2 regions of the Larkinella bovis genome follow, and region 2 is predicted to be linked to the other one. Evidence: riboswitches for the same ligand, from Rfam matches in the RefSeq annotation. Region 2 holds a riboswitch; the other holds the start of a gene.

Region 1 (12,209 bases), on a different contig from region 2:
AAGATCATCGCCGAATACGAGGAACTTTCCCGCTTGATTGCGGACCTGAAAGCCATTCTGGCCAGCGAAGAACGGAAACTCGAGATTATTAAGGAAGAACTGCTGGAACTGAAAGCCCGTTTTGGCGATGTGCGCCGGACGGAAATCAACCGGCTGGGTGACGGTAATATCAGCGATCTGTCGTTGATTGCCGACGAGGAAATGCTGATCACGATTTCGCACGAAAGCTACATCAAACGGACTCCGCTGACCGAATACCGGGCGCAGAGTCGGGGCGGAGTGGGCTCGCGGGCGGCCAAGACCAAGGAGGACGATTTCACGGAACACCTGTTCATGGCCACCATGCACAATACGCTGCTGATCTTTACCCAGAAAGGAAGGTTGTACTGGCTGCCGGTTTATGAACTGCCCGAAGGGGGACGCGATTCGAAAGGACGTCCGCTGGCCAACTTCATCAACATCGAGACGGACGATAAGGTGCGGGCGGTGATCAATGTGAAGGATCTGAAAAATACCGACTATATCAATAATAACTATATAGTGATGTGTACCGAGCAGGGGACGATCAAGAAAACCCTGCTGGAAGCGTACTCGCGGCCGCGTCAGAACGGGATCATTGCGATCACGATCAATGAAGAGGAGGGAGACCGGTTGTTGAATGTGTGTATGACCAATGGTCAGAACGACATTGTGATTGCGTCGAGTGAAGGGAAAGCGGTCCGTTTTAACGAAAGCCGCGTGCGTCCTATGGGCCGGACGGCTGCCGGAGTACGCGGGATTGACCTGGAACCGGGCGTAAAAGCGGTCGGGATGGTGTGTATTGGTCGCGACGATGCCCAGTTGCTGGTGGTGTCGGAAAAAGGGTTCGGGAAGCGGTCTCCGCTGGACGAATACCGGGTTACGAACCGGGGAGCCAAAGGGGTCGGTACCTTGAAAGTAACGGATAAGGTCGGCTACCTGGTGGGCATTCTGGAAGTGACCGATTCGGAGGATCTGATGATCATTACCCGGTCGGGAACGGCGATTCGGATGCACGTGGATCAGGTGCGGGTGATTGGTCGGAACACGCAGGGGGTCCGGTTGATTAACCTGCGCGACGGCGACGAAATCTCATCGGTGACCCGCATTCCGCGCGAGGAAGATGAAGAGGTAGAGGAGGGGAACAGCGGTGACCTGGAAGGGCCGTCAAACGGGCCGGAAGAGGCATCCTCTGAGCCAATGGCTTGATATTCCCATATTTTATTCAGTACTTTCCATCATTAATTCAGAAACCAACGTTCAACCCCAAATTTTTTTCATATGAAACGATTCTCGTTTCTTCTGCTGGCGGGATTTTTATCCGTAGGAGCCTACGCCCAACAAGGCCTTGATGCTCTTACCGAAAAAGCTTTCCAGAGCGAGAAAGAAAAAAGCGACAAGGCCATTACCGACGAAAAATCATCCGTAAAGCCTAAAACCTGGCTTGATCGTGCCAAGACGTACGAAAACATTGCAACCCAGGCGATTAAACTGGATTCAAATGCGGCCAATGTTGCTTACGATGCTTACAAGAAAGTAATCGAATTAGACAAGGATAAGAAAACCGGTGGTCCGGGTAAAATGGCCAAGGAAGCGGAAGAAGCCCTGAAAGGGCAGACGCTGTTCCAGGCGTTCATGAACTCGGGCATCTACAAGTACCAGGCCAAAAACTTTACGGATGCGGCCTCACTGATGTCAAAAGCGGGTGAAATCAATCCGAAAGACACGACAGCCGCGCTGTATGCCGGAATCTTTACCCAGAATACGGCAAAGCCGAGCGATGCCAAAGCGCATTTTGAGCGGTATATTGCGAATGGCGGAAAAGATCAGTCGGTGTATACCACGCTGGTGAGTCTGTACTACCAGGACAAGGAAATTGAGAAGGCGCTGGCCACGATCGACAAGGGGATTGCGAACCTGCCGAACAGCAAGGACCTGGCGACCCAGAAAGTCAGTATTCTGGTAACGTCCGGGAAAATGGATGACGCGATTGCCAACATTAAGGAGCAACTGGCGAAAGACCCCAATAATGTCAACAACCTGCTGACGCTGGCCAACATTTATGACGGCAAATTGCGGGATAGCTCGGAAGAACTGAAAAAACTGAAGTCGAGTGCCAAAAAAGGGCCGAATGCGAGCAAGCAACTGGAAGACGAAAAAGCCATTCTGAAAGAATCCCAGGCGGAATTGAAGCGACTGTCGGCCCGGCCCAAAACCGCCGACATCAAAAATCAGATCACGCGGGTTAACCAGATGATTACGGAGTCGAAAACAAAGATCACGACCCTGGAGAAAGAGGTGGCGGAACAGGCGCAGGCTAGCCAGGCCGCCGGCAATCAGGAGCAGAAACTGGCCGACCTGACCAAGACCGTGGAGACCGATCGGGCCAGCGTGAAAGAATATTACAGCAAAGCCCTGCAGGTGGATCCGAATAACTTCGATGCCAACTTTAACCTGGGTGCGGTTTACTTCAACGAAGCCATCCAGATTCGGGAGCGGCTCGAGACCATGGACATGAAGGAATACCAGGCTCGCGGGAAAGAAATCGAAGGCCAGGTTTGTGGGAAGTTCAAACAGGCGTTGCCGTATTTCGAGAAAGCAAAATCAGTGAAAGATTCCGATCAGGATCTGAACGACAACCTGACGAACCTGCAGAATATCCTGAAGCAGTTCGAAGAGAAGAAAGTGCCTTGTATCGAAAGTAAATAACAAAAAGAGAGCGGTTGGTAACGATCGCTCTCTTTTTGTGAAACTCTAGTTAACATAATATAAATTATACAACAAATTTATTGTAGGAGAAATGGACTGAAAAACCATATATAAGGGTTTGATAGCTAATGGATTATGTAAGAGTGGGTAGATCAATGATTTATGGATTCACGTGGAACAATCCAGGGTGTATTAGCGCTCTGGGGGCTTGTTCCGGCGATTAGTCGTTATGCCGGAGACCATAAATCCTGAAAGATAAACCGGGTGTCCCAGTGTTCCGATGAATCATACGAACGCGAAACATGGTCGCCTTTCCGGAAGGCAACCGGTTTTTTGAAAATCGGCCCGTCGTAAACAAACGAATGATACTCGCCGTTTTCTCCGCAGGCATCGACCGTCGGCGGCAGTTCCAATACAATTGTTGCGTCCAGTTCACGCCCCGCCCAGGCAGCTGGCAGGCGGTTTTCGTTCACACATACGATCACGGCCTTGAAACCGGCAGCCGTAAACGTTTGCAGTACGTCGTTTGTAGGTTGGTGCCATAACGGAAAGACAGCCTCCAGGCCGATTTCGCGGAGCTGCTGCTCCCGGTAGCGCCGTAAGTCTTCCAGAAAAATGTCGCCGTAAATAACGTGCGTGATTCCGTGGGCTTTCAGTTCGGACAACCGGTTTTTGGTTAAGGAATTGTATGCATCCATGGAAACGTCACCCGGCAGGTTCAGCCTGAACAATGGAAGCCCGATGGCCCAGGCCTGGGCTTCGATGAGTTCCGCCCGGACGCCATGCATACTGACCCGATTCCATTCGGTGTTGACATTCGTGAGTAAGCCCACGACATCGTATTCGCCGGCCTGGCGACAAAAAAAGAGAGCGAGAGCCGAATCCTTGCCCCCGCTCCAGCTGATAATGGCTTTTTTCATGAGATGGATTAAAGGTTGGCTGACCATTGACGATCGACCATCGCCAGTGGACCATGGTCGATCGTCAGAAGCCTACTTAAAGAAAAAACCGGTCGGGGCGATTTCTGCCTTGACGGAATCGATCAGGGTGCCGTTGGGCTGGTAGCGGAACACATAACCGGCCTGTTTGTACGAGGGCGTGAAACCACCGTATAAAATGCCAGATTGGGGGTCGACGGCTAAACCGCTGAAGAGTTTACTAATAAAGGGTGTGGTAGCCGGAATGCTGGTATCGGTCAGGGCGAAACGATGTAATTCGCCTTTCTCCCGGTAATTATCGGCGGCATCGTAGAAACTGCTGATAAAATAAATGGACTGTTTGTCGGCGCTGAGCACAAAGTGAGAAAGAGATCGGGATTTGTCCGTGCCAATCGTCAGGCGGTTTTCAACCGTTTTACTTTGGGGATTGATGCGCACCAGCTCATGGCCCGAAAGTACCCAGAGCTTCCCGTTCGCATCGAAAGCTACCGGATTCGGGTTGGCCCCTACTTCGATGCCGGTTTTTACCTGATCCGTAGCCGTGTCGATGACGGTCAGCCGGGTTGCGTCTCCGCTCGAACCGGCGAATACCTCGGTGCCAACCAGCAGCAGGGTCTCCACTCCTTTCACCGCCGGGATTTTTTTGGTGACTTTATTTGTGGTTAAATCGACAACCGCCACGTAGCCCGGATCTTTGTAAAACGTTCCATTGGAAAAGTCACCGGATACATCCCAGCAGCTTACGTAGACTTTGTTGGCTCCGACCCGCACTGCCGAGCGTGGATTTTCGATGTCCGGTGATTTAAGGGTCGCCAGTGACTTAAACGTGTTCGCATCTACAATTTCAACCTTATCCTGTCCGCCCGTCGTATTATCGACCAGGATGATGCCCTTGCCGTCGGATTCGGTGTAGCCCTGCACGCTACCGGTCAGCGAACGCTGGTTGACCCGGTTGAAGAAATCGTAGGAAAATGGCGAACCCGTTGAGGGATAATACGTGATTGTCCCGTTATTATCGGAGAAATTCCCGGAATTGAGAACAAGAACCCCCGATGTGCCGAAAGGAACAACGGGCGAAGGCTCATTTTTTTCGGAATCACAGGACCAGTTCAGCGCTACCAGAAGTCCCAGGGCCAGTTTCAGGCGAACCCCTGATGCGGTTTTTGTTTTTTTCATTGTTTTGGGGTATTCAGATTACAGATTAATTGAAGAGCAAAATGGCGTCCCGGCATGGCGTTTCGCTTGACGTTTAAGTAGACCGTATCAAACAGGTTGTTAACCTGCCCCTGCAAACGGGATTCGACCGGACCGAATTTGACCTGGGTTTCGAGCAGTATAGTCGTGACGACGAATCCCCGCAGATACTGACTATTATCAAATGTTATATAGCGCCGGGAGTTGATCTGCGACAGAACCGTCAACCGGCTTTTGCCCCGGGCGAGGTAAGCCGAAAGGCGCCCCGTATGTACGGGAACGTAAACAAGTTGCTTACCGATTATATCCTGGGCGTATACATTATAGGCTTTTTGCTGGCTCGAGCGCGTGAGGGCGTAACCAAGGGTGAGGCCCGTTTGCCAGCCGGAGGTTGTATACTGCAGGGTTCCGGCCCATTCGAGTCCGCGGGCAATCACGAGCTGAAGGTTTTCAACGCGGTATCCATACTCCGGATTCCAGTAAGACCAGTTGTCGATCCGGTTTCGGAAAACCGTTGCTTCGGAGGTTAGCCGAATGGCGGGGTCGGGTTCCCAGCGCCCCGAAACACCCGCTTCCAGATTAAAACCGTCTTCGGGTCGCAGGTTCGGATTTCCCAGGTCTTTCCAGTACCGCTCGTTCAGTGTCGGGACGCGGTAGCTGCGCCCAACGGATCCTTTGGCCGTTAGTTTGCTTTTTGTCGTTTGAGTGACCGTATACTCGGCACCCACCGAGGGCGTTATGGGCGGATCGAAGCGACTGACAAACGCCTGCCGAAGGTTGGCGGAGAGTAACCAGCGGGCGAGTTGAAGGCGCAGCAGGGCGTAAAAGTCCGCCCGGTTTTCCTCCATGAGCGGCCGGGTATACCCATCGACCCGCATCCAGTAGTGCGACCACTCTGCCCCCACCCGAAAACTCAGCGTGCCGGTGCGCACCCCAAAATCCCATTCTTTCTCAATTCGACTGATTAGTCGATCGGTTTCAGAACGACTGGGATTCCTGAAATTGCCCCGGGCATAATCCAGTTTATCCCGGAAGAACCCGAGCCGAATCGTTAGTTGGTCGGATTCGTAAGTGCTCAAAAACCGGTACGCCTGGGTTCGGGTTTGCTCCCGAACCACCGTATCAAGTGGTGTAATGATCAGATCGTTGTCTGATAGCCAGATATTGGCCGAAATTTGCTGGTTTTTCCGGTTTTTGAAATACAGATCCTGAATGAATCCTTTCTGCCTGGTAGTCGACTGCTCGACAAAATAATGACCCCGTTCGCGGTAGGGATAGTCGTTGTTGAGCGGGGTGACATACAAAAAGGTTTTGCCAGCGAGTTGCCAGTTGTTTCGGAGGGGCGTTACATACCGGAGTCCGGTCTGGGTGCCAAAATTCCGGAAACTGCCGAGCTGTTGCCCAACCGAAACCGTCAGTCCGGGTTGTTGCCACTGGGGATTTCCCACCAGGAGGATACTGCCTCCGACGGCGTCGGAGCCAACGGCACTTGCGGAGGAGCCGTACTGAACGGCCAAACGGTCAAAACCGGCGACGGGCAAGGTGGAGAAATCAGTCTGGCCGAGGGAGGGCTGGTTGATGTTGATGCCGTTCCAGAGGACCGCAGTATGATTCGCCGAGGTGCCCCGAAACGATGCGCTGGTCGCCTGACCGGCCCCGTAGACTTTAAATGCAATGGGTGTGGTGTACGTCAGAACGTCAGTTAGGGTCTGAAACCGGAATTGTTGCAGGGTCAGTGAATCGACCGGCTGGATTTTCAGGCCGGCCGAAAACCGTTCGGGCGTAGTGCCCCGGACCGTTACCGCTGGCAACGTCTGGTCAGGACCGCTGGTTTGTCCATACCCCATTGAAAACGAACCAATCAGGAAGGACAGGAAAATCCCGTCTTTACACCGTATCATCGATCAGATCAGAAAAAAGGTTGGCCCACTCGTATTTCGTAGTGAGACTATTCACCGGTTTCTTTTCACCCGAAAGAAATGCAGCGATCAGGAAATTGGTAAGGCAGGTCTCCTGGCTCATCCACCGATTTCGGCCTTCCCGTCCTGGTATTTGAGGACAGTGGCATGAAGAGGAAATTGGTTGCTACGGATTTACAGTTGCGGGGACAGCACCGGTTTTGCACCGGTTTCCCTATTAAGCCATCACCGAGTCAGAGACTCAGGCGGCACCTTCCGGGTGTAAAGGTAATAGGTTCTCCCGGATTGTCCAACGGGAAGAGACACATTGGATTTCCGGCCGACGATTTTGGGGCGTGTGACGTAGAATTGGTATATCGAAAACTCGTATTTCTATTTTATAGAACCTTTTTCGGGCGAGCCGTCTTTTCCGGACAACCGCCAGCGGTAGTGGCTGCCCGGAAAGGAAATAAGCTGTGAGCGATCAATTTGGTACGCGGATGCGTTCCGTTTCAGAAACCGTAAGAAGGTCGGTGGCGTAGAAAGATACCGGCTTTCAGGCCGGAGAATACTCCCGGAACGTACCATCGGTATAGAAGATGAGAATTCGCTCTATGGTTTTTTCTTCTTTATTTTTTGCTACAGCCGATTGTACGGCCGAACCCTGGAGTGGTTTTTCGGCCAGGATTTCGGGTTGCTGGGCCGGTTTCCGGGTGATTGGCTGGGCGGTTTCTGGTGTACGGGGATTCACCGTTGTAAACGGTTGAGATTCATCCTCCAGAATCCAGTCATACCCCAACTCGGGGAAACGCCGAATGATTTTCTGAATAATGTCGAAGCTGGGCCGGTTACGCCCCGAGAGAATGTGGGAAATGCTAGAGCGCTGAACGCCAATTTCGTCCGCGAAGTATGAAGGGGTTAAATTACGGTCCTTCAGAAACTGTTTAATTTTGTCATTTACATTCATAATCAATAATTTTTTACAAAATTAAATAGTTTACAAGAATAAACAAACTAATTAATTGCGATTTGTAAATTGTATAAATTAACTTATGTGAACAAAAGAAAAGGCCAAGATTACAGATGTAAAATTGGCCTTTGTAAATTGTGGATTAGACGGAAACGTTAAACGGTTACATTATTCTCGCGTAATGCATCATTAAGAGACGTCTTCAAATCCGTTGATTCTTTTCGCTGGCCAATGATGAGGGCGCAGGGAACCTGAAACGTACCGGCCGCAAACTCTTTAGCAATGCTGCCGGGAATTACCACGGAATTAGCAGGGACAAACCCCCGGTGCTCGACGGGCGAAGAACCCGTTACATCGATTACTTTTGAACTTCCGGTAATGGTAACACCAGCACCCAGCACTGCTCGTTTTCCGATATGAGCCCCTTCCACCACGATACACCGTGAACCAATAAACGCACCATCTTCGACAATAACCGGGGAAGCCTGGGGCGGTTCCAGCACCCCGCCAATGCCTACTCCCCCACTCAGGTGAACGTCCTTTCCGATCTGTGCGCAGCTGCCAACCGTGGCCCAGGTATCGACCATGGTACGCTCATCTACATACGCACCCACGTTGACATAGGAAGGCATCAGGATAACACCCGGTGCAATGAAAGAGCCGTAGCGTGCAACTGCCGGTGGTACTACCCGCACTCCCCTGCTTTTGTAATTTTTCTTCAGCGGAATTTTGTCGTGGTATTCAAAAATCCCGACTTCCTCGGTTTGCATCGACTGCGAAACAAAGTACAGCAGAATGGCTTTTTTGACCCATTCATTGACTGTCCACTTCTCCCCTGCAGCGGCTGGCTCGGCGACCCGGATCCGGCCGCCATCCAAGTCATCGATGATTGATTTGATGGCCTGGATAACGGTCGGATCACTTAGCAAGCTTCGATCTGACCAGCAATTCTCAATAATTGTTTGACACTCCATAATACAAGAAATTAACGGTACTATTTATTTATTTTACTTTATATAAATATCTCATTGATAGGAATTTATATAGTTTTATAAAAAAAATTCTTATTTGATTATCACTATTAATTGACCTAATTCTCTCTAATGGAACTGCCCAAAAAATAGCTGGCCTTTTTGACGTCGATGCCGCTAATCAGCAGTGGCTGTAGGGACAAAGAGCGGTATATAATCTCATAAATATAATATAAATAAAATATATCGTTTCGGATCCTGAGGGTGTTCATAAATTACGTCTGGTAGAAATAATTATTCCAGAAACCAGGTGCATCAGCGCTTTCCGCCAGTGCATACAGGTAGTGTCGAAAAAAAATGATTTGGTATAGGACATTGTTGCTGAAAAGAAAATTTGGTAACTGGGGTTGGGGGTCGTTCCGGAAGGGACAAACTTTAACCCTGATGCCGATCGGATGCTTGGAAAAATGGCTACGGTACAAACCATCAGGAAACGATTATAAAACGCATATCGTCGCGTATTCGGCCCATCGCTGTCAGCTTTAACGGATAAGATATGAGTGAGTTTACAAAGATTGCGATGATGGATAAATTTCAAGTGTTTGGAAGAGCTTTTGTGAGCCGCTGGGTTGGTAATAGAATACACTGATAAAAATACTGATTTCCTGGAAGAATACGAAATGGTAGGGAGCGACTTAATGAACAAATACTAAAAGCAGCTAATAAAACGTAAATGATATACTATTGAAATTAGTAATTTACTACCCATAATTTAGTATTTTACTAATTAAATTAACTAAATCTATCTATGTATTTTAGTACCCCCCCCATCATGTTAGCTAAATACTAATGGTAGTGATAGCGGTTCGCCAGGCTTACTGAGCACTCCCGTATTCACCGGCTTTATTGCCTTCTCCTACCCTGGCTTGTCAACAATTTCCCCATTCCCGAATACGTTTCGATTTGGAATACTATCTTTGCAGCGTTCATGCTAACTAATAAAAACATAAAATGAGCAAAATTAAAGTCGCTATCAATGGGTTTGGCCGGATTGGCCGCCTGTCTTTCCGAAGACTCCTTGAAAAAGAAAATGTTGAAATCGTTGCCATTAATGACTTAACAGATAATGCAACGCTCGCGCATTTATTGAAATATGACTCCGTTCATGGTAAATTCCAGGGCGATATCACCTCTGACAGCGAAAGTTTAACCATCAACGGTGTTCGTATCCACGCATACGCCGAACGCGATCCCAAAGCGTTGCCCTGGGCTGCCCTGGGCGTTGATATTGTCCTGGAATCGACGGGCCGGTTCGTTGACGAAGCGGGCGCTGGCCAGCACCTGACCGCCGGAGCGAAAAAAGTGGTTATCTCGGCTCCTGCTAAAGGCAACATTCCGACGGTTGTGCTGGGCGTAAACGAAGATACCCTGACGGGCACCGAAACCATTCTCTCCAATGCCTCCTGTACGACGAACTGCCTTGCTCCGATGGCAAAGGTTCTCGACGATGTATTTGGGATTGAAAAAGGGTATATGACAACCGTACACGCTTATACCGCCGACCAAAACCTGCAGGATGCCCCCCACTCCGACCTGCGTCGGGCCCGGGCTGCGGCTTTGTCAATCGTTCCGACGTCGACGGGTGCTGCTAAAGCTGTTGGTTTGGTGTTGCCACAACTAAAAGGCAAGCTCGACGGTTATGCGCTTCGCGTCCCCATTCCGGATGGGTCGGTAACGGATTTGACGGTCATTCTCAAGCGCGAAGCCACGAAGGATGAAATCAACGCAGCCATGAAAGCCGCGGCCGAAGGTCCGCTGAAAGGCATTCTGGAATACTGCGAGGATGAAATCGTTTCAACCGATATCGTCGGGAACACCAGCTCCTGCATTTTTGACTCGAAGCTGACTTCCGCCAATGGCACCCTGGCGAAAATCGTCGGCTGGTACGATAATGAGTTTGGCTACTCCAGCCGCATCGCTGACCTGATTGCAAAATTGTAATATTACAGGATAAGGCGCAAAAAAAGGCGGGAAATCATCCCGCCTTTTTGCATTTTAAGTATTTTATGGAAAAGCCTTTCCTGTAGAAGATTTCTTCGTATTTTGTCTTTATACCCAGGTGAAGGTTGTTCATGGCCGACGCGTATAAATCCCGCGTAGCCACTAAATCCTGAAAACCGTTAGCGGGTAACGTCTTCAAACTAAAATCGAAGAAATCGTCATGGTCGGTTTTGAGGTGTAGCACCCCGTCCTCAACCAGAATTTCCCGGTACAATTCCAGAAAGCGCGGATCCGTCAGGCGGTTTTTGCTCTGGCTAATCCGCGGTTGGGGGTCCGGGAAGGTGATCCAGAGTTCATTGACTTCCTTCTTCCCGAAGAAATCCAGCAGCCGAAACACATCCGTCCGCAAAAAGGCCACATTCGTGAGACCAGCCGCCAGCGCCCGCTGACTCCCCTGCGCGATCCGGTCGCCTTTCCGGTCAATTCCGATAAAGTTCAGATGGGGATAGTGCTCGGCCAACCCAACGGTATATTCACCCCGCCCGCATCCGACCTCAATCACAATCGGGTTTTCATTCTGGAAATAGTGCCCGCGCCAATTGCCTTTAATGGTATCGAAAATTTCTTTACCCGGCTCTAACACATTTGAACTGAGTCGATTGTGCTCAAAACGAGCCAATTTATTTCTGCTCACTTTTACAACTGATTTAATTCGGCAACCACGTAGGTACTGCCGGTCACTAAAATACAATCCCCCGGATCGGCCCGATCCAGGGCTGTTTTCAACGCCTGATTGACATCCCGGAAGACCTCTCCCACCAAACCGTAGGCTTTACATTCCTCCGCCAGCGATTGGGCATCGAGTGCCCTCGGAATATCCGGCTCACAAAAATAATACTGCGCATCCTTAGGAAACAACCCGAGGACGTGCGACAGGTCCTTGTCTTTCACAAACCCGATCACCAGGTGCAGCGTCCGGTACGAAACCGTTTGCAGCGATTCAAATACGCTCCGAATACCGGGTTCATTATGCCCCGTATCGCAGATAACCGTCGGATTTCGCTGCAGAATCTGCCAGCGGCCTTTCAACCCCGTCAATTTAACCACCTGGGCAAAACCGGTCCGAACCACCGAATCGGCGAGTTTTTCCTTAACCTCTGCCGCAAAAACCGGGTCCAGACCAAAATTCGGGGTAGCCAGTACCTCCAGAACAGTGGCCACACCGGCTACATTTTTCAATTGATAGGTTCCCAGCAATTCCAACGACAGGGGACCCTCACCGCCAAGCCGGGGCTCCAGAACGAAATGACGCCCCTCGGCATCGATGCCAAGGTCGGTAATGGCATACCGCTCCGCGCCCACCAGCAGGGCACTTCCGCATGCCCGGGCGCGGTTTTCAAAAACAGGATACGTTTCCGGATCGTATTCGCTGATCACCACCGGCACACCGGGTTTGATAATGCCGGCTTTTTCGGCTGCAATTTTTTGAAGACTGTCGCCCAGAATATCG
Region 2 (12,209 bases):
TGGATGCTCGTTCGGAACTGGGCCAAGTAACTTTCGGAGGAGACACAAAGGAGCGGAGACGCGTAGGCAGGCACCGAATCCGCTCCTCCCTTCCTCGCTTTTTTCCACTCCTCCTCAAATACACACATTCAACACAAAACCGGGAGATGGGGAGCCGTCTCCTTTTTATTTTTGTTCATAGTACTGTATGAATTTGTAACTTTCATTCGCCTTACCCCAACTTTCATTTTCATTTGTCAACCGTCGCTTGCCGACACCAAACATGCGTCAGTTTTTTAAATACGTTTTTGCCACCATCGTCGGGTTATTCGCTTTCACGTTCGTCGCTTTTTTGCTGATGCTGGCCATTGGTTCCGCGTTTTCAGCCGCATCCGGTGACGAAGTTTCGGTGAAAGAAAAATCGGTCCTGAAACTCAATTTAAACAGTCCTATCCGGGAAATTGGCGTCGACAACCCCTTCGGCGGTTTTGGTCCGTTCAATTCCTCCGGCGACGTGATTGGCTTGATCGACCTCAAACAGGCGCTCGCCAACGCCAAACTCGATCCGAACATCAAAGGCGTTTACATCCAGACCGAATATCCGCAAACCGGCTGGGCCTCCCTGGAAGAAATCCGCAACGCCTTGATCGACTTTAAGAAATCGAAGAAATTCGTGGTTGCCTACGGCGAAGTGATGACCGAGAAAGGCTATTACATTGCGTCGGTTGCCAACACGATTTACCTGAACCCCGCCGGGGCGCTGGAGTGGAACGGGCTGGATGCCGAATATACGTTCTTCAAAGGCACCTTCGACAAGCTGGGCATCAAGCCCGAAATTTTCCGGGTGGGCGAATTTAAAAGCGCCGTCGAACCGTTTATCCGGGAAGACATGAGCGAGGCTAACAAAGTCCAGACGACCTCCTTCCTGAATTCCCTGAATAATCACTTTCTGGCCAATGTGGCGCAAAGCCGGGGCCTGTCGGTTCCGGAACTGAAAAAACTGGCCGATGACCTGACCATCCAAACCGCTAACGATGCGGTCAAGGCCAAACTGGTTACCAAAGCCGCTTATTACGATGAAGTCGAAGCCGATATCCGGAAGTCGTTGAAAATTGACGAGAAGAAAAAAATCGACTTTATTACCCTCGGCAAGTACGAAAACGCCAAGAAATACGTCGAAGAAGGGAACATCAAAAACCGGGTGGCCGTCATTGTCACCGACGGTGAAATTGTTTCCGGCAAAGACGATGACAACATTGCGTCGGACCGCGTGGCCGAGCAAATCCGCAAAGCCCGGCTGGACGAGAAAGTGAAGGCCATCGTGATCCGGGTCAATTCGCCGGGGGGCAGTGCGCTGGCGTCGGATGTGATGTGGCGCGAAGTGGTGCTGGCCAACAAAGTCAAACCGGTGGTGGCGTCTATGTCGGACTACGCGGCTTCGGGCGGTTATTACCTGGCGATGGGGGCCCGCAAAATTGTGGCCGAACCCAACACCATCACGGGTTCGATCGGGATTTTCGGCATGTTGTTCAACACCGAAGGGTTCTTCAAAGACAAACTGGGCATTACCTACGACCGCGTGGTGACCAACACCCACGCCGATTTTCCGTCGTTCACGCGTGAAATGACGCCTTTCGAAAAGAATGTGCTTCAGCAGAGCGTGAACCGGGGCTACGAAATTTTCACCTCCAAAGCGGCACAGGGTCGTAAAATTCCGATCGACAGCCTGAAAGCCCTGGCGTCGGGCCGCGTCTGGTCGGGTGTGCAGGCCAAAGCCAACGGGCTGGTCGATGAACTGGGCGGTTTGGACAAAGCCGTTGAACTGGCCGCTAAAGCCGCCAACCTGAAACCGGGTGATTACCGGGTGCGGTATACGCCGGAGAAGAAAAACGCGGTTGAAGAACTGTTCAAATCGTTTACCGGCAATGAAGAAGAACAGCTTCAGGCTAAACTGGGTGATCTGGCTCCCTACGTCAAATACCTTAAAATGCTGAAACACATGGAAGGTGCTCAGGCCCGTCTGCCGTTCGGGCTGGACATCAAATAACAACCCCACGGTCGGCCCGTGCGTACGAGACCTGCAGGATTTCAAAACCTTGCAGGTCTTTTTGTATCTTAGCCACGCATTCATGCGGTTTATGAAAACACTGCCCGTTCATCTCGATCTGTTTGCCCTGATCATTCTGCTGGGAATTGCTCAGGGTCTGTTTCTGGGCATTTTTTTCCTGACCGGATCGAGAGGACGTAACCTGACCAATCGATGCCTCGGCTGGTTTATGCTGGGACTCTCGGCCATCATTGGTGAGATTTTCCTGTGTTATACGAATTACATGTTTCAGGTGCTCTGGCTGGTCGACCTTTCCGAGCCGATTAACTTTACCCTGGGGCCGCTTTTCTATTTTTTCGTTTTTGCCCGCTTGCACAAACGACTCCCAACCCACTGGCGATGGCACCTGCTACCCGCCCTGGTCTGGCTGATCAACTCGTTTACCTGGTTATACCAGTCTGCCGAGTTTAAATACAATTCTTACATCAGTGCGTATCATCCGGAACTGGACCTTGTTCCCAAGGTCAATTATATCGAAGACGATTTTACCAGTTTGCGCGGTCTGGTCAGTGAAATGACGCTGCTGAGTTGCCTGGCGTATGCGGTTTTAGCGTTCATTGCCATCCGCCAAACGTTCCGCCAACAGCACCATTCGTTTTGGGGAAAGGCCAGACCGGATCTGCAACAGGTTCGCAACCTGGTTCTGTTAAATCTGGCCTTCCCGGTTTTTGGGACCCTTGTTAAAACGCAGTTCTACGAAGATTTAGGCGATTACATTCTTGCCTGCTACATTACCGTGACCATTTACACGACCAGCTTCCTGGTCATGCGCGGTTCTGACTTTTTCGGGGAAAAACCCGAACCGCAACCGGAACCTCCGGTCGATACCCGAAAAAAGTACGAACGGTCTTCCTTATCAGAGGAAATTGAGGAAAATCTGCTCACCAAATTAAACCGGCTTCTGGCGGAAGAAAAACCGTACCTCGAAAGCGATCTTTCCTTACCCAAACTCGCCCAGCGGCTTAACACGTCCCCCCACCACCTCTCCCAGCTCCTGAACGACCGGCTGGAGCAAAGTTTTTTCGATTTACTGGCAACCTACCGCGTACGGGAAGCCCAGCAACTCTTGCAGGACTCGGCCACGGCCAACCTGAAAATCGACGAGATTGCCGAACGGGTCGGCTACAATTCGAGTTCGGCGTTCCACACGGCATTTAAGCGACTGACGAGGCAAACTCCGGCCCAATTCCGGGCCACGGCGACTTCGTCCCGTTCGGCGTGAACTTCTTGATGATCGGAAAATGGCTTTTTCAACGCCCTGGGCAGCCATCTTTGTCCCATCCCAAACGAAAACGCCATGCAACCCATTCCGGTACCAACGGCATTTACTTCGCAAACCCATACGGCAACTCGTCGCTACGACCTCGACTGGCTGCGGGTTTTTGCCATCCTCATCCTGTTGTTTTATCATACCGGCATGATTTACGTCAGTTGGGGCTGGCACATTCAGAGTCAGGCAACCAGCCCGCTGTTTGAAGATATCATGCGCTGGCTGCACCGCTGGCGGATGCCACTCCTTTTTTTCATCTCCGGGGCCGGAACGTTTTATGCCCTGCGCCGAAAAACAACCGGTGACTACGCGAAGGAACGGTTCAAACGGCTTTTTGTACCCCTCGTGTTTGGTATGTTTGTGATCGTGCCCCCCCAGATTTACTTCGAATGGCTGTTCCGGGGGCGGTTTTCGGGAAGTTACGTGGCGTTTTATCCCAACGTTTGGAGCTTTGAACCTTATCAGGATGGCGGCAAAGGGGGCGCGTTCAGCTGGCACCACCTGTGGTTTGTACTGTATTTGTTCCTGTACTCGCTGCTGAGTATCCCGGTTTTTCGCTTTCTCAAATCACCCGCAGGCCAGCGGCTGGCCGATCGGCTGGAACGCCTGATTACCCAACCGGGCGGGGCCATGACGCTCGTTGGTCTCATCATTCTCAGCCAGTTGCTCCTGCGTCCTTTTTTCCCGAACGACACCCACGCGCTGGTAAACGACTGGGCGTATTTCGTCTTTAACCTGCTTTTGTTCTGGTTTGGTTACGTGCTGGTCAGCCGCCCCCGGTTTGCGCAGCTTCTGACCGATCAACGCCGAATTTTTCTGTTTGGAACCCTGCTTTGCACCCTTTTTCTGTACGGCTCCCGTGCCTACCTGAACCGTCATCCCGAACTGGAAAACCAGGGAGTGTGGACCGTTCCGTTTCACCTCAACGCCGACTGCCTGACCTGGTTTTCGGTCCTGACGTCGGTTGCCTACGGTTTTCGGTATCTGAATATCAATCGCCCGATTCTGCCCTACCTGACCGAAGCCGTTTATCCCTTCTACATTCTGCACCAGACGGCCCTTATTGTCATTGGCTTCTATGTGCTGCAATCCAATCGATTCGGAATCTACGACGGCTTTGCGTTGATTAGTCTCTCCGCGCTGGCGGTTTGCGCGACGATCTACTGGTTTCTGATTCGTCCTTTCAACATAACCCGGTTTTTATTTGGCTTAAAATAAACGGAATCATTCAACCTCAGCAACTATGAAATACCTCGTATCCTGGATTACGGTTTTACTCTGTTTTTGCCCGGTAATGGCCCCGGCCCAGACCACCCAACCTCAGGAATGGCCGGCCTACGGCAACGACGCCGGTGGCATGCGATTTTCGCCCCTGAAGCAAATCAACGCCGAAAACGTTAAACAACTGCGCGTTGCCTGGACGTTTCGCACCGGCGAACTCGAACACTACAAGGGCACCGATGCCGCCGAAAAAGCCGCCTTCGAAGCCACTCCGCTGATGGTCGATGGCACGCTTTTTTTCACCACTCCGACGACCCGGGTTTTTGCCATCGATGCCGCCACCGGCACAAAAAAGTGGGACTATAATCCCGAGGTCTATCTCCGGCAGGATTTGTCGGAAGTTACCTCGCGGGGTGTTTCCATCTGGCCCGCTCCCACCGATAAAACCAACGCCAATACGCCCAAACGGGTTTTTGTTCCCACGCTCGACGGCCGGCTGATTGCCCTGGATGCCAAAACCGGCCAACCGATTGCTTCCTTCGGAAAAGCGGGCATGGTCGATCTGCGGCAGGGCGTCGGTAACATCAGCGTGACGTCCCCGCCCGCCATCATCGGCAACACCGTCGTGGTCGGGTCGTCGATGGGCGACAACCAGCGGTTCAATTACGATCGGGGCGTCGTTCGGGCATACGATGCCCTGACCGGAAAACTGCGCTGGAGTTGGGACCCGATTCCGCGTTCCGAAAAAGATCCGGGGGCCAACACCTGGAAAGGTTCCAGTGCCACCCAAACCGGGGCCGCCAACGCCTGGTCGGTCCTGTCGGCCGACGCCGAACGCGATCTGGTTTTTATTCCCACCACCTCGCCCAGTCCCGATTACTACGGCGGTGAACGCCTGGGCCAGAATCTCTACGCCAGTTCTATCGTTGCCATCCGGGCATCTACGGGCAAAGTCGTCTGGAGTTTTCAGACGGTCCACCACGATTTGTGGGATTATGACAATGCCGCGCAGCCGCTGTTGTTCATGTTCAACCAAAACGGAAAACCGGTTCCGGCGGTGGCGGTGGGCACCAAAATGGGACACGTTTTCATTCTCCACCGCGAAACCGGCGTCCCGTTGCTGCCGGTAGAAGAGCGTCGGGTACCGGCCTCAAACGTACCGGGCGAAGAAGCGTATCCGACCCAACCGTTTCCGGTTTCGCTCCCGGCGCTGGGCTTACACAAGGTGGAAGCCTGGGGTGCTACGACTGAAGAAAAAGCCAGTGCCCAGAAGCGGATTTCGGGCCTGCAGTACAACGGAATTTTTACGCCACCGTCCTTGCAGGGGTCGATCATCGCGCCGAGCAACGTCGGCGGCATGAACTGGAGCGGGATGTGTTACGATCCCGAGTCGGGCTTTCTCATTGCCAATGTCAACCGAATTGCTGCGGTGATCCGGTTACTGCCCCGCGAAGGACTGGCGGTGGCGGTTAAAGACGACCAGGAATTGCTGCGGTCGGAAACCGGTTTTCAGGCCGGAACGCCCTATGTGCTCAAACGGAGTTATCTGTTTACCAAAAACGAACAGGGAATCAGCATGCAGACACCCCCGCCCTGGGGAACGCTGGCCGCCATCGATCTGAAAAAAGGGACGCTGGCGTGGGAGGTCCCGCTGGGCTTCATGTACGATCCGGGGAAGTATCCGCAAGCCCGGCAGTGGGGCGCCCTGAACCTCGGGGGGGCTATTGCCACGGCGGGCGGACTGGTTTTCGTGGCGGGTTCGGTCGATGGTCATTTTCGGGCGTTCAAAACCGGTGACGGCAGTTTGCAGTGGGAAGTACCGCTGCCGGCCGGGGGGCAGGCCACACCCATGACCTACCAGGTGAAGGGCAAACAGTACGTCGTTATTTCCGCCGGGGGACACGGTAAATTAGGCACCAAACTGGGTGATTATGTGGTGGCGTATGAACTACCCTGAGGGCTTTAACGGCCTTGGTAAAAATTTTCCCTCCTTACGCAACCATTTGACCCGCTCGTTCGTATATCTGTCACAGAAGCCTTTGGCTCGACCTACCTATGATAACGAAGCGCCAGGGGAACCGCTGATGTTACCGGCTCGCGTCATGAGGTTCTGCTAGAACACGCCCGGTTGTTTCGATTTGTATCGGAATGGCCGGGTGTTCTGTTTTTCGGGAGTACCTTCCTGAAAATCCCGAAAACCGAATGGGTAGCTGGCCCGGTTTTCTGCTGCCTGCTTGTTTTTGCAGGTTTAAGAAGGGACGGTTTTGGTGTAGGGAAAGGTTCGGGCACCGGGCGGTAGTCAGAGCACCTTCACCGGGTTTTTGTGCTCGTCGATGGCGACGAAAGTAAACGACCCGTGCACGGCCCGCTCGCGGTGGTCGCGGTACATTTCTTCCACGTAAATTTCAACGTCAATTTTGAGACTCGTGTTGCCAATATGCACCACGCTACCCACCAGTTCGATGATGGATCCGGACGGAATGGGTTTGTTGAAATTGATTGTATCCGACGAAACCGTTACCACCCGTTTGCGGGTAAACCGGGTGGCGGTGATGAACGCGATTTCGTCCATGAACTGCATGGCCGTTCCGCCGAACAGGGTGTCGTAATGATTGGTCGTATTCGGAAAAACCGCCTTGAAAACGCGGGTTTCGGCCTGTTTGATCTTTTCTTCGAGTGAATTCATGCGCTGACGTTAAGAGACTTTCAATGGGCATTCCGGAAAGTGTCCAGCTTTTTTTCGTGCTCTTTCCGGTTGTATTCCGTTCGGATTTCCTGCAAACACCGGGTACACAGGCAGGTACTGAACTGCGAACGGACGTAATTCCGCTGCTCGTCGGTCAGCGGAACCGCCACGCACTGGCAGAGGTTGATGCTGCCAACCTTGCATTCAAAAACCACTCCGCAGCGCGGACAACCGACGGTTTCGTGTTTAGAAGCTTGTGTTTCCATACCGCAATAACAAATTCCGGCCAGCCGAAGCCGGCCGGAATGACCACTTATACGTTCTCAACCACCTGATGCCGGGCGGTTTGGGCCGCCTGCACCATGTTTTTCAGCGCCTGTTCGGTCTCGAGCCAATGCCGGGTTTTCAAACCGCAGTCGGGATTGACCCAAAGGTTCCGAACCGGCAACACATCGGCGGCTTTGTTCAACAAGGCCACCATTTCCGCAGAAGTGGGCACGCGCGGGCTGTGAATGTCGTAGACGCCGGGGCCAATTTCGTTCGGATAATTGAATTGCCCAAAAGCATCCAGCAATTCCATCTGCGAACGGGAGGTCTCGATCGTGATCACGTCGGCGTCCAGGTCAGCAATGGGCTGAATAATATCGTTGAATTCCGAATAACACATGTGGGTGTGAATCTGCGTCTCGTCGCGCACGCCCGAGGCCGATACCCGGAACGCTTTTACCGCCCAATCCAGGTACGCGGGCCGGTTTTCACGGCGCAGCGGCAGACCTTCCCGAAGGGCCGGTTCGTCGATCTGAATGATGCCAATCCCGGCTTTTTCCAGATCAACCACTTCGTCCCGAATGGCAAGTGCAATTTGTAGACAGGTATCCCGGCGCGACTGGTCATCGCGAACGAACGACCATTGCAGAATCGTCACCGGGCCGGTCAGCATGCCCTTCACCGGTTTTTGGGTCAGCGATTGCGCATACTCTGCCCAGCGAACGGTCATGGCTTTGGGCCGGTAGATGTCGCCGTAAATAATGGGTGGTTTGACACAGCGCGAGCCGTAGCTTTGTACCCAGCCGTTCTGGCTGAACGCAAAACCGCCAAGCAGTTCGCCGAAATATTCGACCATGTCGTTACGCTCAAATTCGCCGTGAACGAGCACATCCAGCCCGATTCCTTCCTGCCAGCGAATGGCTTTTTCGGTTTCTTTCTGAATAAAGGCTTCGTACTGCGCCAGCGTCTTCTCCCCTTTTCTGAACTTCGCCCGGTTGATCCGAACGTCTTCCGTTTGCGGAAACGAACCGATCGTGGTTGTCGGAAAAAGCGGCAGCGTCAGGCGCTGATGTTGCAACGCCTGACGCTGGGCGAAAGCACTATTTCGGTATGTATCCCTGTCGGTCAATTGGCGCACCCGGTTTTGAACCTCCGGGCGATTGATCAAGGCCGATTGCCGGCGGGCGGTCAGCCGGGTTTCGTTTTCGCACAGCCAGGATTGCGCCTGATCGCTAGTGGGCTGAGCCGCTATTGTCACTAGTTTGATAACCTCGGCCAGTTTTTGTTTGGCAAACGCCAGCCATTGTTTGATGCCGGGCGTTAAACCGCTGGTGGTCGTTTCCGCATCCAGATCGCAGGGCGTGTGCAGCAGCGAACACGAGGGAGCGACCCACACCCGGTTTTCGCCCAGCGCAGCGGTTGCTTTCTGAATAAGACCCAGCGAACGGTTCAGGTCGTTGATCCAGACATTTCGGCCATCGACCACGCCCAGCGACAACACGGTTTTGCGGTGGACAAAATCCGTTTTCAGGAGGTCGTCCAGTTGATTCGGGCAGCGTACCAGATCGATGTGTAGCGCATCCACCGGCAATTGCACTGCCAGCGGAAGATTTTCGCCGAAACATTCGAAATACGACGCCACCAGAAACTTCAGCTTCGGAAACCGCTCGCGCAAAAACCGGTAGGCCGTCGCGTAGGCCACCTGTTCGCGTTCGTCGGCATTCAACACCAGACCCGGTTCGTCCAGTTGAATCCATTCGGCACCCTGCTTCTGCAACCGGCTCAGAATCTGTTCGTATACCGGTAATAACCGATCGAGTAACTCCAGCCGGTGGAAACCGGCTTCCTTTTCCTTGCCCAGCAGCAGGTAGGTAACCGGCCCGGGCAAAACCGGTTTGGGGATTGCGCCCAGGACGGCTTTGGCTTCGTCAAATTCCGCGAAGAGTTTTTCGGAGCGGAGCGAAAACGACTGATTTTTGCGAAACTCCGGCACGATGTAGTGGTAGTTGGTGTCGAACCACTTGGTCATCTCCATCGCAATGAGGTCCAGACCATCTTTCTGGTAGCCCCGCGCCATGGCAAAATACAGATCCAGTTCGGTGGCAGGCAGTGTTTCCGCCAGCGGCCGAAACCGCTCCGGAATGGCATCGACCGTCAGCGACCAGTCGAGCATCTGGTCGTAAAACGAGAAATCGTTGCACGGAATCAACTCGATTCCGGCTTGTTGCTGGGTGAGCCAATTGTCGCGTCGGATGCGCTGACCGGCTTCCAGCAAGTCATCATGAGAAATTTTTCCGGCCCAGTATGATTCACTGGCCTTTTTGAGTTCGCGGTAGCTACCGATTCGTGGATAGCCAAGATTGTGTGCGACCATTTTGTGAGTTGGTTAATAATGGTACAGAATTCTTTGCCGAACTCCCTGTACCCGCACGCAGCGAAAACCAACCCCATGACCCACCACACCCGGCCTTTCCAAAGGCCGGAAAAAGAGGAAGTCAAGTTTGATGGAACCCGGATGCGTGTGGGCCTGATCAATTCGCTAAGGCAAGTCTCCTGGCTTGTGACGGTATCTGCCGTCCTTCTCAGCCCGCTTTCGCGGACCAATGGACATCGAGGGCAAACCCTTTTCGTTGGTCACTGACAGTAGCAACGTCTGCTCGTGATTCTCACACGATTCCTTTTTCATTCCCCAGCACTCCTGAGGAAACCGTTAGCGTATTTGACGGAAAACAAAGAACAACGGTGCAAACTAACGGCAAACCGGTGGGAAAAGCAAAAGTCTTTTGAGTCCGGCAGGCATTCGGTAAATTTGGTAGCTAAAGCGGTATTCACGAACTTTACCTCAACTTATAACATCCACCACGTACATGCTATTTTTTGAGGATAGTGTTTCCATTGTCAAGGTAGCCATTTCGCTGCTCCTCTCCCTCGCCTGCTGGCTCCTGATCCGCTTCCCCGAACCGTTCCGAAAACTATTCAATCCCCGGCCCGGGCTGGCGTTGTGGGGTTCTTTCATCGCGCTGCGGATCATCCCGTTCATTATCGTTTACCTGATCATGGATTTTGACCCCCGCAGCGATACCGAGTTTTTCTATAAGAAAGCCCTGGGCGCCTTTAACGGTGGCATGGTTTACCGGGATTTTCTGTCCTATCACGCTCCGCTCTTTGGCTACCTGATCAGTTTGCCCCTCTACCTCTGGAACAACGCCCGGGTGCTGATTCCCTTCATGGCGATTTTCGAACTGGCCATCGTCTGGGCCACCTGGCGGTATTACCAATCCAAACATCCGGACGCCCTGCTGATGGCGGTTCTGTATTTCCTGCTGCCGATGACGTTTGTCGCGATGGTCCTGAGCAGCGAAGAAGACGTCTGGTTCTGGGGCGTCGGGCTGATTACGTTTGCCTACGCCAAACGCACGCAGGGCAGCCTGTGGATTGGGGTGATCTGGGGGCTGTCGATGGTCGTCATCAAAAGCATGATTATCGTGATTCTGATTCCGGTTTTCTTTCTGGTCGACAACAAAGTCAAATACGTACTGGGGCTGGCCCTGGTCGGCATCCCTACCATCGTGATTCTGTACCTGCTGATGGGCGACGCGTTTCTGATGCCGCTGCAACACTCGGGTTACCACATGACGCCCAATATCGTCAGCGTGACCCGCCCTTTCCTGAGCGGCATTTACAACCTGGTGACACTGACGCAGTTGAATTCGATCAGTCTGCTCATGACGATGGCGCTGGCTTCCGTTGCGGCCATTCGGTACAAACACCTGGGCTACGAGCGGCTTTTCCCCTCGCTTTTCATCCTGACCTTCGGCATTTTCATGCTGCTGCAACCCAGCGCCCCCGGTTTTTACCTGTACATTTACATGATCGTGGTCTTGTTCGAACTGTTGCAGGTTCGTGACCGGTCCTTTGCCTTGCAACTCATTGCGCTCAATTTCCTGCTGGTTGTTCAGCCGATTATCTGGGTCATCTACCTGGATATGAAAAATTACGACGACTGGCACAGTGTCTTTGCTTCCGGTGTCTCTCTACTGGATTATCTCGTGCAGGTGGTGGAAGTAGGTTTGTTGCTGGCGCTGGTCTGGAAGACGTTCACCCATATCAAAACGATGGACCGGGCCACCAGCCGTTCCTATGCGTCTACGTTGTCAACAGGCCGTTCTTCCTTATCCTGATTCGGGGGCGTTATGTTCATCGTTTATTCCAAAACTGCGATAGCCTTCGTCTTCAGCCTTTTATTTATTCTGTGCTGGCGAAACCGCCGGACGGCCGAATCGTTGCTGGCGCAGCACAACTGGCCCTGGCTCCTGATTTTCTGGACACTCCTGCGACTTATCCCTTTTGTTTCCATCTATCTCATTTTCAATTTTTTACCCCAGTCCGACGTCGCCAACTATTACTACCCCATCGGTGTTTCCGCCAAGATGCCGGGCATTCCTTACCGGGATGTATACAACCCGTATGCACCGCTGTACGGTTTCTGGATGGCCATTCCGCTGTTGGTGTGGAACAGTACCAAAGCCCTTGTTCTCTTCCTGACACTGGTGGAACTGCTGGCGGTCTGGCTGACGTGCCGGGCCTACCAGAGCCGGTTTTCCCGGGAAGAACGGCTGCTCAGAGCCTTGCTGTACTACCTTCTCCCGTTGCCGTTTGTGATGGCGGTTTTGAGCGGA

The links. A riboswitch is a leader RNA that binds a small molecule or an ion and turns the genes downstream of it on or off. The one in region 2 is predicted to bind cobalamin.
Region 1: linked by a shared signal. The riboswitch ahead of ACFPMF_RS03030 (TonB-dependent receptor plug domain-containing protein) and the one ahead of metE (5-methyltetrahydropteroyltriglutamate--homocysteine S-methyltransferase) in region 2 are both predicted to bind cobalamin.

What each region holds. Positions count from the first base shown of each region.
Region 1 is NZ_JBHSMA010000001.1:726,533-738,741, forward strand. Features, by position in the region: gene gyrA (DNA gyrase subunit A) at 1-1,227, shown strand, start outside; gene ACFPMF_RS03015 (tetratricopeptide repeat protein) at 1,300-2,727, shown strand; gene ACFPMF_RS03020 (Dph6-related ATP pyrophosphatase) at 2,955-3,647, opposite strand; gene ACFPMF_RS03025 (YncE family protein) at 3,720-4,841, opposite strand; gene ACFPMF_RS03030 (TonB-dependent receptor plug domain-containing protein) at 4,838-6,760, opposite strand; cobalamin riboswitch at 6,846-7,049, opposite strand; gene ACFPMF_RS03035 (helix-turn-helix transcriptional regulator) at 7,314-7,724, opposite strand; gene ACFPMF_RS03040 (2,3,4,5-tetrahydropyridine-2,6-dicarboxylate N-succinyltransferase) at 7,883-8,701, opposite strand; gene gap (type I glyceraldehyde-3-phosphate dehydrogenase) at 9,710-10,699, shown strand; gene trmB (tRNA (guanosine(46)-N7)-methyltransferase TrmB) at 10,734-11,378, opposite strand; gene ACFPMF_RS03055 (bifunctional folylpolyglutamate synthase/dihydrofolate synthase) at 11,396-12,209, opposite strand, start outside.
Region 2 is NZ_JBHSMA010000002.1:808,919-821,127, reverse strand. Features, by position in the region: gene ACFPMF_RS10570 (inorganic pyrophosphatase) at 1-30, shown strand, start outside; gene sppA (signal peptide peptidase SppA) at 263-2,026, shown strand; gene ACFPMF_RS10560 (helix-turn-helix transcriptional regulator) at 2,118-3,308, shown strand; gene ACFPMF_RS10555 (acyltransferase family protein) at 3,384-4,574, shown strand; gene ACFPMF_RS10550 (pyrroloquinoline quinone-dependent dehydrogenase) at 4,600-6,534, shown strand; gene ACFPMF_RS10545 (acyl-CoA thioesterase) at 6,877-7,263, opposite strand; gene ACFPMF_RS10540 (cysteine-rich CWC family protein) at 7,284-7,529, opposite strand; gene metE (5-methyltetrahydropteroyltriglutamate--homocysteine S-methyltransferase) at 7,577-9,904, opposite strand; cobalamin riboswitch at 10,057-10,258, opposite strand; gene ACFPMF_RS10530 (hypothetical protein) at 10,398-11,711, shown strand; gene ACFPMF_RS10525 (hypothetical protein) at 11,724-12,209, shown strand, end outside.